DNA from 3 places in the Nonomuraea sp. NPDC049378 genome. Region 1 is predicted to be linked to each of the others. Evidence: riboswitches for the same ligand, from Rfam matches in the RefSeq annotation. Region 1 holds a riboswitch; each other region holds the start of a gene.
What was found. A riboswitch is a leader RNA that binds a small molecule or an ion and turns the genes downstream of it on or off. The one in region 1 is predicted to bind cyclic di-AMP.
Positions count from the first base shown of each region.

Region 2: linked by a shared signal. The riboswitch ahead of ACZ6SA_RS39020 (coiled-coil domain-containing protein) and the one ahead of ACZ6SA_RS14420 (C40 family peptidase) in region 1 are both predicted to bind cyclic di-AMP.
Region 3: linked by a shared signal. The riboswitch ahead of ACZ6SA_RS13055 (C40 family peptidase) and the one ahead of ACZ6SA_RS14420 (C40 family peptidase) in region 1 are both predicted to bind cyclic di-AMP.

Region 1 is NZ_JBVJHP010000006.1:31,348-36,123, reverse strand. It holds gene ACZ6SA_RS14430 (NYN domain-containing protein) at 156-1,409, shown strand; gene ACZ6SA_RS14425 (C40 family peptidase) at 1,496-2,470, shown strand; cyclic di-AMP (ydaO/yuaA leader) riboswitch at 2,867-3,029, shown strand; gene ACZ6SA_RS14420 (C40 family peptidase) at 3,103-3,624, shown strand; gene ACZ6SA_RS14415 (gluzincin family metallopeptidase) at 3,752-4,567, shown strand; gene ACZ6SA_RS14410 (M48 family metallopeptidase) at 4,580-4,776, shown strand, end outside.
Region 2 is NZ_JBVJHP010000022.1:159,307-164,082, forward strand. It holds gene ACZ6SA_RS39010 (hypothetical protein) at 1-24, opposite strand, end outside; gene ACZ6SA_RS39015 (hypothetical protein) at 65-325, opposite strand; gene ACZ6SA_RS39020 (coiled-coil domain-containing protein) at 670-1,635, opposite strand; cyclic di-AMP (ydaO/yuaA leader) riboswitch at 1,641-1,783, opposite strand; gene galT (galactose-1-phosphate uridylyltransferase) at 1,850-2,932, opposite strand; gene ACZ6SA_RS39030 (DeoR/GlpR family DNA-binding transcription regulator) at 2,929-3,708, opposite strand; gene ACZ6SA_RS39035 (50S ribosomal protein bL37) at 3,842-3,922, shown strand; gene ACZ6SA_RS39040 (nucleoside/nucleotide kinase family protein) at 4,034-4,657, opposite strand; gene ACZ6SA_RS39045 (SAM-dependent methyltransferase) at 4,741-4,776, shown strand, end outside.
Region 3 is NZ_JBVJHP010000005.1:202,481-207,256, forward strand. It holds gene ACZ6SA_RS13045 (ATP-binding cassette domain-containing protein) at 1-57, shown strand, start outside; gene ACZ6SA_RS13050 (ABC transporter ATP-binding protein) at 54-1,901, shown strand; gene ACZ6SA_RS13055 (C40 family peptidase) at 1,987-2,673, opposite strand; cyclic di-AMP (ydaO/yuaA leader) riboswitch at 2,686-2,822, opposite strand; gene ACZ6SA_RS13060 (Gfo/Idh/MocA family protein) at 2,940-3,890, opposite strand; gene ACZ6SA_RS13065 (aldo/keto reductase) at 3,910-4,731, opposite strand.

The DNA of each region.
Region 1 (4,776 bases):
CGCTTGCCCAAAGCGGAGTGGCCGTTACGGTCAGGTACGCGGCAGCCGTACCCTTGTCTGAAAGGGCATGTCACGAAGGGACAAGTGGGATGAGTTCAGCGGGTGAAGGCCTGTCTCGCCCGCTTCCCGAGCAGGTGCGGCTCAATGTCGTCGACTTGGCGTCTCAAGTCCTCGGCACGACGCCCGGTGCCGCCATTCCGCCGCCGCTGCGGGGCATCGCCAAGTTCGACCCGCGTAAGCGGGCCAAGCTGGGCGGCGCCCCCATCGCGGCGCAGCTGGAGAACGACAAGAAGTTCCGCGAGCTGGTCGCCGAGTCGGTGACCGCGGGCTGGCCCGAGCTGGTCGCCGCTCTCGCCGAGGGCAACGTGCCGCCCGCCGCCGACCCCGTGCTGGTGGCCGCGGCCGCCTATCTCACCCGCCCGCCCGGCTGGGCGGAGATGATCGAGGCCGCCCGCTCCGACCTGGAGCAGTCGCTCGCGGCCGCCGAGGACTCCGAGCGCGAGGAGGCCGTCGCCCGGTTGCGCGAGCAGCTCGCCGCGCAGAAGAGCGGCGCCAAGGAGGAGGCGGAACGCCTGCGCGAGCAGGTCAGGGCCGCCCGCGCGGAGAACTCCGACCTGCGCCGCAGGCTCCACGACGCCCGCGAGCGGGCCAAGGCCGCGGCGCGCAGGGCCGAGGAGATGGAGCGGGCGGCCGAGGAGGCCAGGACGGCCGCCTCGGCCGCGGGCAGCGCGGGGGAGTCCGAGCTGCGGCGGCTGCGCGAACGGCTGTCCGACGTGGAGAAGCAGCTCGAAGCCTCGCGCCGGGCCGCGCGCGAGGGCAGGAGCATCGAGGACGCCCGCATCAGGGTGCTGCTCGACGCGCTGCAGGACGCGTCCGCCGGGCTGCGCAGGGAGCTGGCCCTGCCCACCACGATCAGCCGGCCGGCCGATTCTGTCGCCGCGGTCACCGGCGAACGGCCGGGTGTGCGCGTGCCCGCGCGGGCGCTGGCCGATGACGACCCGCAGCTTCTCGACCAGCTCCTCGCGCTGCCGCAGATCCACCTGATCATCGACGGCTACAACGTCACCAAGACCGGCTACGGCACGCTCACCCTCGCCGACCAGCGCAACCGGCTGATGACCGGGCTGGGCGGGCTGGTGGCGCAGACGAGGGTCGAGGTGACCGCGGTGTTCGACGGTGCGGAGCTCAACGCCCCTGTGCAGGTCGTGGCGCCGCGCGGCGTGAGGGTGCTGTTCAGCGCGCCCGGGGAGATCGCCGACGACCTGATCCGCCAGCTCGTCCGCGCCGAGCCGCCCGGTCGCGCCATAGCCGTGGTGTCGTCGGACCGGGAGGTGGCCGAGTCCGTCAGGCGGATGGGAGCCAGACCCGTTCCCTCTGGCTTGCTGCTGCGCCGCCTGGGCCGGGCTTAAGTTACGAATTGGTATGTTCGGGTGAGACCTCACCCGCCACTTCTGTACTATTTCGCCCCAGTAAAGATCTCCTGGGAGGCGACGCAGTGAGGTTTGGCCGGGTGCCGGTGGCCGTGGGTCTCGCGTTCGGGCTTGTGGTGTCTCCCATGGGGGCGGCGCTCGCTGATCCGAAGCCGACCATCGGGCAGGCCAAGGCCAAGCTCGACAAGCTCAACGACAAGGCCGACAAGGTCGTCGACCGCTACAACACGGCGACCGAGCGCTACAAGAAGGCCAAGGGCACCTACGCGAAGCTGAACAAGAGCTACAAGCGCAAACTCCGTACGGTCGCCGACCTGCGCACCCAGATCGCCGACATGGCCGCCACCGTCTATCGGGCCGGCGGCTACGCCACCACCATGCCGGGGCTGGTCAGCGCCGACAACCCGCAGGGACGGCTGGCCGGGATGGCGCTGGCCGGGCAGATGGCCAAGGAACGCTCGGAGAAGCTGGCGGCGTTCGACCGGGAGAACCGCGGGCTGAAGAAGGAACGTGACAAGGCGCAGGGTGCCCTGCGGTCGGCCGACGAGGTCCGCGGCGAGGTCGAGAAGGAGCGCAAGGAGATCCTCGGCCTGATCGCCAAGCAGAAGAAGCTCCTGAAGAAGCTGGGCGCCTACAAGACCGGTGACCCGAACAGCACCGGCATCGCGTACACGGGACCGGCGTCGGGGAACGCCGCAGCGGTGCTGCGGTTCGCGTTCGCGCAGGTCGGCAAGCCGTACGTGTTCGGCGGGACGGGGCCGGGCGGCTACGACTGCTCGGGGCTGACGCAGGCGTCATGGCGGGCCGCGGGCGTGTCCTTGCCGAGGACGACGTGGGCGCAGTGGGCGTGGGGCGCCAGCCGCAAGGTGTCGCTGAACGCGCTCCAGCCCGGTGATCTCATCTTCAGCGAGGGTCTGGGGCACGTCAGCATCTATGCGGGCAACGGGAAGATCGTCCATGCGCCGCAGACGGGCGACGTGGTCAAGGTCGTCAGCCTCTCCGCCTACGGCCGCAGCCTCGTGGGCGCCGTCCGCCCATAATTCCGTCCCCTCCTTCTACGACGCACCATCGTTGCCGTCGTGCGGGCGGTCCGCGATCACGTTCCGCATCCTCCTGATCACCTTAGGTCGAGATCATACGAGGCGGAATGTGACAAACGCGACATCTGACCCCTGACAAGACGGATGTTTCGCGAATGTGAGCAGGGTCACTTTTTGGTAACGACGCCCCCTGTTCCAACAGGGGTTCGGGAGTTTACTGAGGCCTGAGTCGATCTTTACAGCCTGACTCGGCTTTTGCTGATCCTTGACCGTTCCGCGTAGCTTCTGGCGTCGTCGCGGTGCACAAGCCATGGCGCCGTGAACCCGCATCGGTCCCTCCCGGTGTGAAGACAGATGAAGATCCGCTGGTCATCGCCGCGACATCCCCATGACACGGGCGATGACCTGCCGAATCCGTGCAGTCAGGAGGCACGGAACCGGGGACCCAGCGATCCCAGTTCCCCAGGGATCAGGGGTGAATCGGCGCGCCATCGCGCCGTAGGGCGACTTCCAGGCCCGAATCCGACAGCTAACCCGGTAGGCGTTCGTGGAAGACCCAAGGAGAAATCCTGTCTACCTCCCTGCACAACCCCCGTCTGTCCCGCATTGCCCTGCCTGGCGTCGTGCTCACGATGACCGTGACGGCCGGAGGCCTGGTCCTCCACGCCCCCACGGCTCAGGCGGCGACGAGGAGCGACACGGCCGGCGTCTCCTCGGTGAGGGCGGCCACCGCCGCCACCACCGCGAAGTCGGCCAAGGCCGCTCGCAAGCGGGCAAAGACCGCTCGGCAGAAGGTGAAGGCCGGCAAGGCCATCGCCGTGGCCAAGAACCAGATCGGTGACCCGTACCGTTACGGCGCCACAGGCCCTGGTTCGTTCGACTGCTCCGGCCTCGTCCAGTACGCCTGGAAGAAGGCCGGGGTGAAACTCCCGCGCGTGGCGAGCAGCCAGTTCGCCGGCATCAGGAACAAGGTCTCCTGGCGCAACCTCAAGCCCGGGGACCTCATGTTCTTCAACGGGCTCGGCCACGTGGGCATGTACGTCGGCAAGGGCAAGATGATCCATTCGCCGCGGACAGGCGAACGGGTGCGCATCGACAAGCTGGGCGGATGGCGCAAGTCGTCGTTCGTCGGCGCGGTCCGTCCCGGCCTCTGATGAGGCCCCGCCCGGGCCCGGGAGATCTTCCGGAGCCCGGGCGGGCTCCCGTGGCAGCCCGTCCTCACGCTCGTCGGCGGCCCCTCGTAGAGGGCCGGCCCTGATCGGGCCCACTACGATCGGCAGCGTGTCCGAGCAGGTGAGCCGACGAGCCGCGCTGGCCGCGCTCCTCCTCCTCGGCCTCGCCGCCGACGCGCCCGCCCCCGGATCGCCCGTCTTCCCCGCGCACGCCCGTGACCTGTGGCCGGACGGCCAGGTCACCGCCCGCGGGGCACGTTCCCTCGTCACCGGCCACCGCGCCGCACCCGGCACGCTCAGCGAACTCGCCCGCCGCGCCGACTCGGCGGGGCTGCGGGTCACGGCCGTGCTCGGCCGCCCGGTGCGGCCCGTGGTCATCGTTCCCGGCTCCGCGCAGGACGCGGCCCGGCTGGCCGGCGTGGAGCGACTCGACGGGCTGGCGGCGGTGGCCGACGGCGGGCGGGTGATCGTCGTCCCCGAGTCGTTCGGCAGGCTCACCTCCACCGGCAAGGACGTCGTCCTCACCCACGAGCTGACCCACGTCGCCGCGGGCACCGGCGGGCTGCCCGTCTGGCTCTACGAGGGCTTCGCCGACTACGTGGCCTACCGGGACGCCGGGCTGCCCGTGCGCACGGCCGCCGCCGAGTTGGCCGCCGAGGTGCGGGCCGGGCGCGTGCCGGCCGCGCTGCCGGGGCCCGAGGCGTTCGCCGTCGGCGGGCCTGACCCCGGACGCCTTGCGCTGGCGTACCAGGAGGCCTGGCTGGCGTGTCGGTTCCTCGCCCGCCGTTTCGGTGAGAGGAGCCTGGTGAGGCTCTACCGTGATGCGCAGGCGGCCGGCGTCGACGAGGCGCTCGCCGCGCTCGGGCTCTCCGTGGCCTGGCTGACGGCACGGTGGCGCGCGTACGTGCGGGAGCAGCTCGCGTGAGTGGGGAGAAGGATGAGCGGACGGCGGGACGCGGACGGCCCCTCTGAGGAGGCCGGGGCGGGCGGCGGAGAGGCGGCTGCCACAGGGCCCGGTGACGGTGTTCCCGTGGGCGCCGTCAGCGCGGAGGACGCCGCGCGGACGGACGGCGGCGCGGCGGGGGCGTGGAGACGGCGCGAACGGGGGCAGGGTGACGGGGTGCCCGCGACGAC
Region 2 (4,776 bases), on a different contig from region 1:
GTTGATCCTGGCGGGGATTTCCAAGGGCGGCAGGCTTCTGGACTTGATGGCCCAAGACCAGAAGCTACGAGGTCGCGTCCCGGAACGCCGGCAACCACCTCTTCCGGCCTGAGGCCCGCGTCCTAAGCACCTGCTCGTCGGCGTAGTCGAAGAAGTCCTGCAACTCCCGACGGGTCAGCGCCCGCACTTCAGGCCGTCCCTCATAGGGCGAGGAGTGCGACGGCATGTTGTCCTCGTGGCAGGTCTGTGCCGGATGCGTCCCGAAATGTTCCACACACTGCTCCGCCCACCCGTAGCGGGCGTCGGTGAGGTAGTCGCAGAACATCGCAATCTGGTTCAGGTAGTTCCGAACGGTCGAGCGCGCCCGCGACCCCGGCGCCGACAGTAACTCCGTCGCCTAGTCCTCTACATCCCCAGGCAGCCACTCCCATGGCGATGTGCGGCGCCCTCCACGGAGACCCGTTTCACCCCAACACCACCTCGCATCGGATGCGACATGCTCGCATCTGATGCGAGATCCCTTCCGGCGAACCCGGAAAGTCGCAGGCAGATAGCCGCACATCAACACGTGCGATGATCTTGGCGAATGTCGCTCCTGTAGGTCGATGAACAGCTCAAACGCATTCTTCAAATGGGCGAATAGCTCATCAGATGCTATTCGTCCCTTTTTCAGTTCATCGAGATGTGCACGTGGTCGTAGTGGTTCTCGGTGATGCTGCCCCGGTTGGACATCGTGCTCCAACCCGAGCCGTGGTTGATGCGCTGCTTCCAGATGACGTACTTGACGCCCAGCCTGCTCTTGTTCTTGATGGCCCACTCCGCGATGCGGTCGCCCAGGGCGGCGTTGGCGGCGGAGGGCATCGAGCCGCCCGTGCTCATCATGAAGTCGCAGGCCCGGCCCAGGGGGTGTTCGCCGCTGGAGCCCGAGCGGAAGCAGCCGACGGTGAAGGGCAGCGCGAAGTTCTTGCCGATCTGCTCCTTCATCAGCCGCGTGCGCGGCGTGATGTTGTCGGAGCCGGACGGGAGTTCGGGTGCCCAGCCGCCGTCTGACCTGCGGTTGGTGCCGAACGGCACCAGGTCCTGGAGCTTCTTCTCGATGTCGTCGATGACGTCCTCGGCCTCGTCGCGCTGACCGGCCACCTCGGCCGCGTCCTTGCGGATCCTGTCGGCGAGCTCGACGGCCTGCGCGGAGGCCTTCTTCTTCTCGTCGCGCGCCCTGGCCACGCCCTGCACGAACGCCTGCTGCTCGGCGGTGACCTGATTGAGCACCGCGGCGCCGCCGCTGTTCTCCGGCAACATGAATACGGGCACTCCGGGGTTGCCGTTCTGGTAGCGCAGGCGGGCTATCTCGGCGACCCGCTTCTCGGCCGTCGTCAGCGCCTCTTCGGCGGTGGCCAGCCGGGCCTTGGCCGCCTTGGCGGACTTCTGCGCCTTGGCCAGCTCGACGCGCTTGAGGTTGTAGGCCTCGATCAGCTTGTCGACCTTCTTGTTGAGCTGCTTGAGCTGCGCGCGCAGCTCCGACTCCTTGGGTTTGGGGGCCGTGGACGCCGCGGACGCCGGGGCCGCCGAAACGACGACGGCGGCGGCGGCGGCGATGAGACCGATGGCAAGACTCGCGGGGGACGAAGCCGCCACGTAGGTGTTCCTCTCCCTCTGCCGGCCGGGTTAGCTGACGGGTTCGGGTATGGGAGCTGCGTATCCCTACCACGGATGTGGATTCACCCCAGGTGCGATGGGTCCCCGGCTCCCGGGCAACTCGCCCAGGATTAGGCGGTGCAACGGCTGTTACGGCCGATGCATAAGGGGATATTAGTGGTAGATCACGAGACATGCGACCTTAAGTAGAAATCTATTCTTGATCTACTTGTGATCGGAGCATGCGCGCGGCCTCTTCCGGCAGCACGTCGTTGACGAACGCGCCCATCGCGGACTCCGAGCCCGCCAGATACTTGAGCTTGTTGGGCGCCCGCCGGATGCTGAAGAGCTCCAGATGCAGGTACGCGAGCTCGCGGTCCCGCCGCACCGGGGCCTGGTGCCAGGCCGAGATGTACGGCATCACGACCCCGAACAGCCCGTCGAAGGCCCGCAGCACCGAGGTGTAGAGCGGGGCGAACGCCGCACGCTCCTCCTCCGTGAGCGCCGCCAGGTCCGGCACCTGCCGGTGCGGATACACGTGCACCTCGTACGGCCAGCGCGCGGCCGCGGGCACGAACGCCGTCCACAGCTCGTTGCCGGCCACCACCCGTGTCCCGGCGGCACGTTCGGCGGCCAGCACGTCGGCGAACAGGTTGCCCGGGCCCTGGTAGCGGGCCGCGGCGCCGAGCTGGAGTTTCGTTCTGGGCGTGACGTACGGGTAGGCGTAGATCTGGCCATGCGGATGCGCCAGCGTGATGCCGATCTCCTCGCCCCGGTTCTCGAAGCAGAACACCTGCTCCACGCCCTCGATCCCGGACAATTCGGCCGTACGGTCGGCCCACGCCTCCATGACCAGCCGCACCTGGGCGTCGGAGAGCTTCGAGAAGGATGACGAGTGATCCGAGGTAAAGCACACCACCTCGCACCGCCCCACTCCCGGACGAACCTCACTCAGCCCACCCACATCTTGATAAGTCCCAAAATTCGTGGAGAAGGAGGGGAAGCGGTTCTCGAACACCGCCACGTCGTAGTCGTACGCAGGGATCTCCGTCGCCCGGGTGTCCGACGACGGGCACAACGGGCACTCGGCGGACGTGCCCGTCGGCAGGAACGTCCGCGTCTGCCGGTGCCCGGCCATCGCGATCCACTCCTCGGTCAGCGGATCGTAGCGCAGCTCGGACGCCACCGGCCGGGGCTCAAGCGGGCGCCGGTCGATCGCGCTCCGGTCGGCGTCGTCGCGCCGGTCGAAGTAGATCAGCTCTCGGCCGTCGGCCAGATGGGTGACGGTGCGCTTCAATGCGTGTCCTCCGCGATGATCAGTTCTCCGGCCCGCTCGGCCAGTTCGGTGCGTGCGTCCTCGGGCAGCCCCGCGTCGCTGATGACCACGTCGGCCTCGCTCAGCTCGGCGATGGTGCTGATGCCCACCGTGTTCCACTTGGTGTGGTCGGCAGGGACGACCAGCCGGTGCGCGGCCGTCACAAGCTCCCTGTCGGTCTCCGACTCCAGCAGGTTGGGCGTGGTGAAGCCGGCCCGCACGCTCATCCCGTGCACGCCGAGGAAGAGCGTGTCCACGTGCAGGCGGCGGATCGCGGCCACGGCCACCGGGCCGACCAGCGCGTCGGACGGCGTGCGCACGCCGCCGGTCAGCACGACGGTGCGGTCGGCGCGCGGGTTGCGATGGAAGACCTCGGCGACGGGGATCGAATTGGTGATCACGGTCAGCTCGGGAACGCCGATGAGGTGGTGGGCCAGCGCCCACGTGGTGGTGCCCGCCGACAGCGCCACGGCGGTGCCGGGGCGTACCAGCCTGGCCGCGTGCCGCGCGATGGCCTCCTTCTCCTGCTGCTGGCGGGCGGACTTCGCGGTGAAGCCCGGCTCCTCGGTCGATCCGGGGCCGAGCGCGGTCGCGCCACCGTGCACCTTCTCCAGCAGACCGCGTTCGGCCAGCACCTCGAGGTCGCGGCGGATGGTCATGTCGGAGACGCCGAGTTCGCGTACGAGGTCGGCGACCCGGACACCGCCGTTGCTGCGCACGCGTTCGAGGATCGTCTGCTGACGCTGCTGTGCGAGCACGCCCGCTCCTTCCAACAGATTCCACCAAATTATGACACGACGCTGTTGGGGAATGTTAGTTCGCTACGGATGGCTTGCGCTGGTCAGCACGGGCGAGAGACGTTGGGAGGACACCGACTCCGGAGGCGAGCTTATGGCCAGGCGAGCACGCAAGGGCAAGGCACGCAAGAAGAAGAAGAAGGCGAACCACGGCAAGCGCCCGACAGCACGCTGACAGGTGGCCGCCCGCCGGCGGCCACCCTCATCCCGGCAGCTCGGCGCCCGAGAGGGCAGCCCGTTTCCTGCCGTTCGCACGGCGGTCGCGGACGGCCGATCCGGCGCCGGGTCACAGGAGGAGCGCGGGCCGGTCGGGATGATCGGCCCTGATCACGACGTCGGCCGCCTCCTGGGGCCGCACCTCGCGCTCGTACCGCTCATAGGCGGGCAGGCGCCACCGCTCCTCCTCGGACGTGCGGCGCCCCAGCGCCGCCGCGGACAACCACACATGCACGCTCAGCTCGAACGCCAGCCCCCGTCCCAGCAGCAGCGTCCCGTCCACGATCACCACCCCGCCCGGCGGAAGCTCCTCATAGGGCAGCCGGTACGCCCGGTCGATCCGGCTGTCCCACAGAGCCGGCAGCACGCGCCCCGAGCCGCCATCGTCCAGGGGATCCAGCACCTCCCTGCGCAGCGCCTTGACGTCGAGCCAGTCCTCGTAGAAGGCGTCAGGATCGGCCCTGCCGTGCTCCAGCCGCAGAGACGAGGACCGCAGGAAGTCACCCGCGGAGACCCGCAGCACAGGCCGGCCGCGCAGCCGGAGCGGCGCGACGAGGTCGTCGGCCAGCGTTTCCGGCCGTCCGGCAGGCGCCCCGTCGACGACCACCCGCACCCGACGCCCGCGTGGCCACTGGGAGACCCGCTCGGCCAGCTCGTCGACGAGAACGTCACGGGAGATCGGTCGCGCACGCATCGGAACCAGCTTACGAGCGCCCCCCACCCGGCCTGCCCGCCGCACCGCGGTCGCGGAAGTGCACTCGATCATAAGATCCGTCCATGGACTGGCAGGCGTGGCACGACGAGTACGACGAC
Region 3 (4,776 bases), on a different contig from region 1:
CGTTACGCGCGCTGGCACCGCCTCCAGACCGCCCTGATCGCGCAGGCGGGCCGGTGACCGCGACCCTCCGTACGCTGCTGACCCTGGCCTGGCGCACCGACCGGCGGGCCTTCCTCACCCTGGCCGCCTTCCTCGCCCTGGGCGCCGTCAGCCAGGGCCTGGTCGGCGTCTTCCTGCGGGCGCTCACCGACGCCGCCACCGCCGGCCACGGCGCGCAGGCGTCCCTGTGGGGCCTGGCGGCCGGAGCCGCGCTGGCCACCGGTGTGGCCCTCGGCCGCGCGGAGCTGGCGCTGATGGAGGAGCTGGCCGAACGCATGGGTCTGTCCGTGCAGGAGGAGATCCTCACCCTCACCTCGGGCGTGCCCACCATCGAGCACCTGGAGCGGCCCGCGTACCTGGACAAGCTGGCGATGTTGCGCGACGAGAGCCGCCAGCTGTACTTCGCGGTGTGGGCGCTCGCGCTGGTCGCCGAGCACGCCGTGCAGATCGGGCTCGGCGTCGTGCTGATGGCCGCCGTGCATCCGCTGGTGACGCTGCTGCTGGGCGGCGCCGTGCTGCCGTCGCTGCTGGTACGCGGCCGCGCGGCCCGCCACGTCGACGCGGCCACCGGGCGCACCGCCGAGACGGCCCGGCTGGAGCGGCACCTGTCCGAGTCCGTCACCACGCCGAGGACGGCCAAGGAGATCCGGATCAGCCGCGCCGCGCCCGCCCTGGAGGCGATGGCCGCGCACCGGTGGGAGGAGGTGTCGGCGGGGTTGTCGCGGGCCGGGGTCCGGGCCGCGCTGCTCACGTTCGCGGGGTCGGGCACGTTCCTGGCCGGGTACGTGTCGGCGCTCGGCTGCGCGGCCTGGCTGGCCGCCCAGGGACGGGCCACGGCGGGCGACGTGGTCCTGGTGGCCACGGTCGGGGTGCAGTTCGTCACCCAGGCCTCCCGGCTGGCCTTCCACCTCGGGTCGGTGGCCGCGGGCCTGCGCGCCGCCGCGCGGCTCGCCTGGCTCCGCGCCTACGCCCGCACCCACGACCCGGCCTTGGCGGAGTCCGGCGACGACGCACTCCGCGCCGGGACGAGGGCGCCCACGAGTGACCACGGCCGCGAACGCGTCGCCCGCGGGGCCGAGCCGCCTGAGAGCTTCGCGCGGGGCATCACGCTGCGGAACGTGACGTTCACCTACCCCGGCACCACCCGGCCGGTGCTGCGCGGGATCGACCTGAGCCTGCCCGCCGGCGCGACCGTCGCGCTGGTCGGGTCGCACGGCTCGGGCAAGACCACCATGGCCAAGCTGCTGTGCGGCCTCTACCAGCCCTCCGGCGGCGAGATCCTGCTGGACGACGTCCCGCTGCGGGACGTGCCGGCCGTGCGCTGGCGGCGCAGGATCAGCGCCGTGTTCCAGGACTGGGTGCCGTTCGAGCTCACCGCCGCCGAGACCGTCGGCATCGGCGACCTGCCCCGTATGGACGACCGCCCCGCCGTGGAGCAGGCGCTGGCGCGGGCCGGCGCCGCGGACGCGGTGTCCGATCTGCCCAGGGGCCTGGACACCGAGCTGGGCGACAGCTTCGAGGGCGGCGTGACGCTGTCCGGCGGGCAGTGGCAGAGCCTGGCCCTGGCGCGCGCGTCGATGCGGGAGGAGCCGCTGCTGCTCGTGCTGGACGAGCCGACCGCCTCCCTGGACGCTCCCGCCGAGAGCGCCGTCTTCGCCCGGTACGCGCAGGCCGCCCGCCGCCACCGCGCCGCCATCACCCTGCTCATCACCCACCGCTTCCCGACGGTGCGCATGGCCGACCTGATCGTGGTGCTGGACGGCGGGCGGATCGCCGAGCAGGGCACTCACGGCGAGCTCATGGCCCGCCAGGGCCGCTACGCCGAGTTGCACGCCATCCAGCGGGCGGCGGCGGACGGTTAGGCCGCCGGCCGCCCGGGTGGCGGGGCGGAAACGCGAGCGAGCGCGCGTTCCGCACGGGACGCGCGCTCGCTCGCGGTGATCGGGGTCAGGCGGCGTACTCGGGGTAGCCGTAGCCGACGACCTGGGACTTCGGACGGGTCCGCTCCTCGACCTTGCCGTTGCCGGTGTTGCCTTCGATCGTGGAGATGGTGCCGTCGCCGTTGTCCTTCACGACGAAGCCGACGTGCTGGATGTCGGTGATCTTCTTGCCGCCGTCCCAGGAGAAGAACACCACGGCGCCGGGCTTGGCCTTGGTGCCGAAGCGGTCGTTGGCGGCGAACCACTTGGCGTGGGTGACGGTGTAGGCGTCCCAGCCGATCTGCGGGCGGGCGCCGGTCTGCTCGCCGACCCAGGAGACGAACATCGAGCACCAGGCGGCGTTCAGGTACGCGGCCCGGTTGCCGCCGTCGCGGGCGATGGTCTCGGCGGCGCGCCGCGAGTCGGCGTACCACTTCTGGTACGGGGTGCCGCCGCCGGCGGCGTTCTCGGAGGTGCCGACCTGGGACTTGGCGAAGTCCAGCACCTGGGAGGCGGTCACGTTGACCGTGGTCTCCTTGGCCGCGCGCTTCTTGGAGTCGGTCACCGGGGAGACGGCGGCCGGCTTGTCCGCGGGCGGGGTGTCGGCGTTGGCCGCGGCGACGTTGACGCCGAGGGCCGAGGCGAGGACGCTGGCGCCGAGCGCGGCGCAGGTGATGGTTCGCTTGGGGATTGCGGTAAGACGGAACGTGGCCATCGAGGGGGTAACTCCTTGCTTCCATGCCGCTTACCGGGTTAGCTGACGGGTTCGGGCGTGGAAGCTGCCCTACGGCACCGGAGTGCCGATTCACCCCAAAGGACTTGGGTCCCCGGTTCCGCGTGATGCGGATTCAGCGGTCACAGGACGATCCTGTGATCTATCGTGCGATGGTCAGACATAGCCGGACAAACCGGACGTATGCCGTAAGATGCCCCACAAGGTAATACATGAGGCAAGAGGATTACAACTGCATAAAGGCCCAGCTAGGCCAGTTGCCGGCGAGCGTCGGCCAGAAGCCCTGACATGGCAAGGGATTCGTCAAGGGGCATGATCGGGGATTCGGTCCTGCCCTCGGCCGTGGCGGCGCGGACCTCGCGGAGCTCACCGGCGTATCCGTTGTCGGCCGGATCGAGCACATGCTCTTCCGGCTCCATGGAAGGCCCGGTGAGGACGATCCGCTCCGGCGCCCAGAACGGCGCGTGGATGTCCGCCCGCATCCGCGTACCTACAACACAGGCCTGGTTCGGGTAATTCCCCAGCAAGGAGGTTTCCACGAAAGCCCGCCTGCCGCCGGGATAGAGCAACACCCCGCCCGCCTCCGCGTCAACCCCGCTCGGCGCCAGGGAGCCCGTCATGCGCAGGCCGGTGGGCATGCCCAGAAGCAGCTGGGCCAGGCCGAACGGGTAGACCCCCAGGTCGAGCAGCGAGCCCCCGCCCAGCTCCGGGGCCCACAGCCGGTGCGCCGGATCGTACGGCATGGCGAAGCCGAAACTGGCCTGCACCGACCGGATGTCGCCGAACCGCTCGTCGGCGGCGATGAGGCGGATCAGCGGGTTGAACCGCATCCACGCTTCCATCAGGAACACGCCCGCCTCGCGCGCCAGGCGTACCATCTTCTCCGCGTCGTCCACGGTCGCGGCCAGCGGCTTCTCGCACAACACGGCCTTGCCCGCGGCGATGGCGGCCTGCGCGACCCGCAGGTGCTCGGTGTGCGGCGTCGCCACGTAGATCGCGTCCACCGCAGGGTCGGCGCACAACCGCTCATAGGAGCCGTACGCCGACTCCGCGCCCAGCGCGGACGCCAGGGCCTGCGCCCGCCGCAGATTCCTGGAGCCGACGGCGCCCACCCGCATCCCGGGCTCGGCCACGATCGCCGCTCCCACAGTCCGCGCTATGACGCCCGTCGCCGCGATGCCCCACGTGAAGTCCCGCACGCGGAAGATGCTAGACGCATCAGATCAAATTGAACGTGTCAGGATCGCCTCCGATGCGAAGGCCCCTGTTCAGCGCGCCGACGGCGGCCATGCTCTCCGGATCGAGGATGAAGTCGAACACGTCGACGTTCTCGGCGATCCGCGACGGCGTCACGGACTTGGGAATGACGACGTTGCCGAGCTGCAGGTGCCAGCGGAGCACGATCTGCGCGGGAGTCTTGCCGTGCTTGTCCGCCAGCACCGCGAGCGCCGGATCCTCGAGCAGCCCCTTGCCCTGGCCGAGCGGGCTCCACGCCTCGGTGAGGATGCCGTTGGCCTCGTGGAAGGCCCGCATCTCCCGCTGCTGGAAGTACGGGTGGAGCTCGATCTGGTTGATGGAGGGTGTGATGTCGGTCTCGTTCATGAGCCGGGTGAGCGTGCCGACGGTGAAATTGGACACGCCGATGGCCTTGGCCCGCCCGTCACGGTAGATCTTCTCGATCGCCTTCCACGCCTGTACGTACTTGTCCTGCTTCGGCACCGGCCAGTGGATGAGATAGAGATCGACGTAGTCGAGCCCCAGCCGGGCCAGGCTCTCGTCGAAGGCCTGCTCCGTGCGGGCGTGGTCGGCGTTGCGCAGCTTGGTGGTGACGAACACCTTCTCGCGGCGCAGGCCGGACGCGCGCACGGCACGCCCCACGCCCTCCTCGTTCTCGTAGGCGGCGGCGGTGTCGATGTGCCGGTAGCCGGCCTCCAGCGCCGTCGTCACCACCTGCTCGGCCTCGCCGGCAGGCACCTGCCAGACGCCGAAGCCGAGTTGCGGGATCTGCACGCCGTCCGTGTTGAGCATGAGCGAGTTCATGGCCTCCATTGTTCACGCACCGTTTCTGGCCGCTTAAGGCGGCCG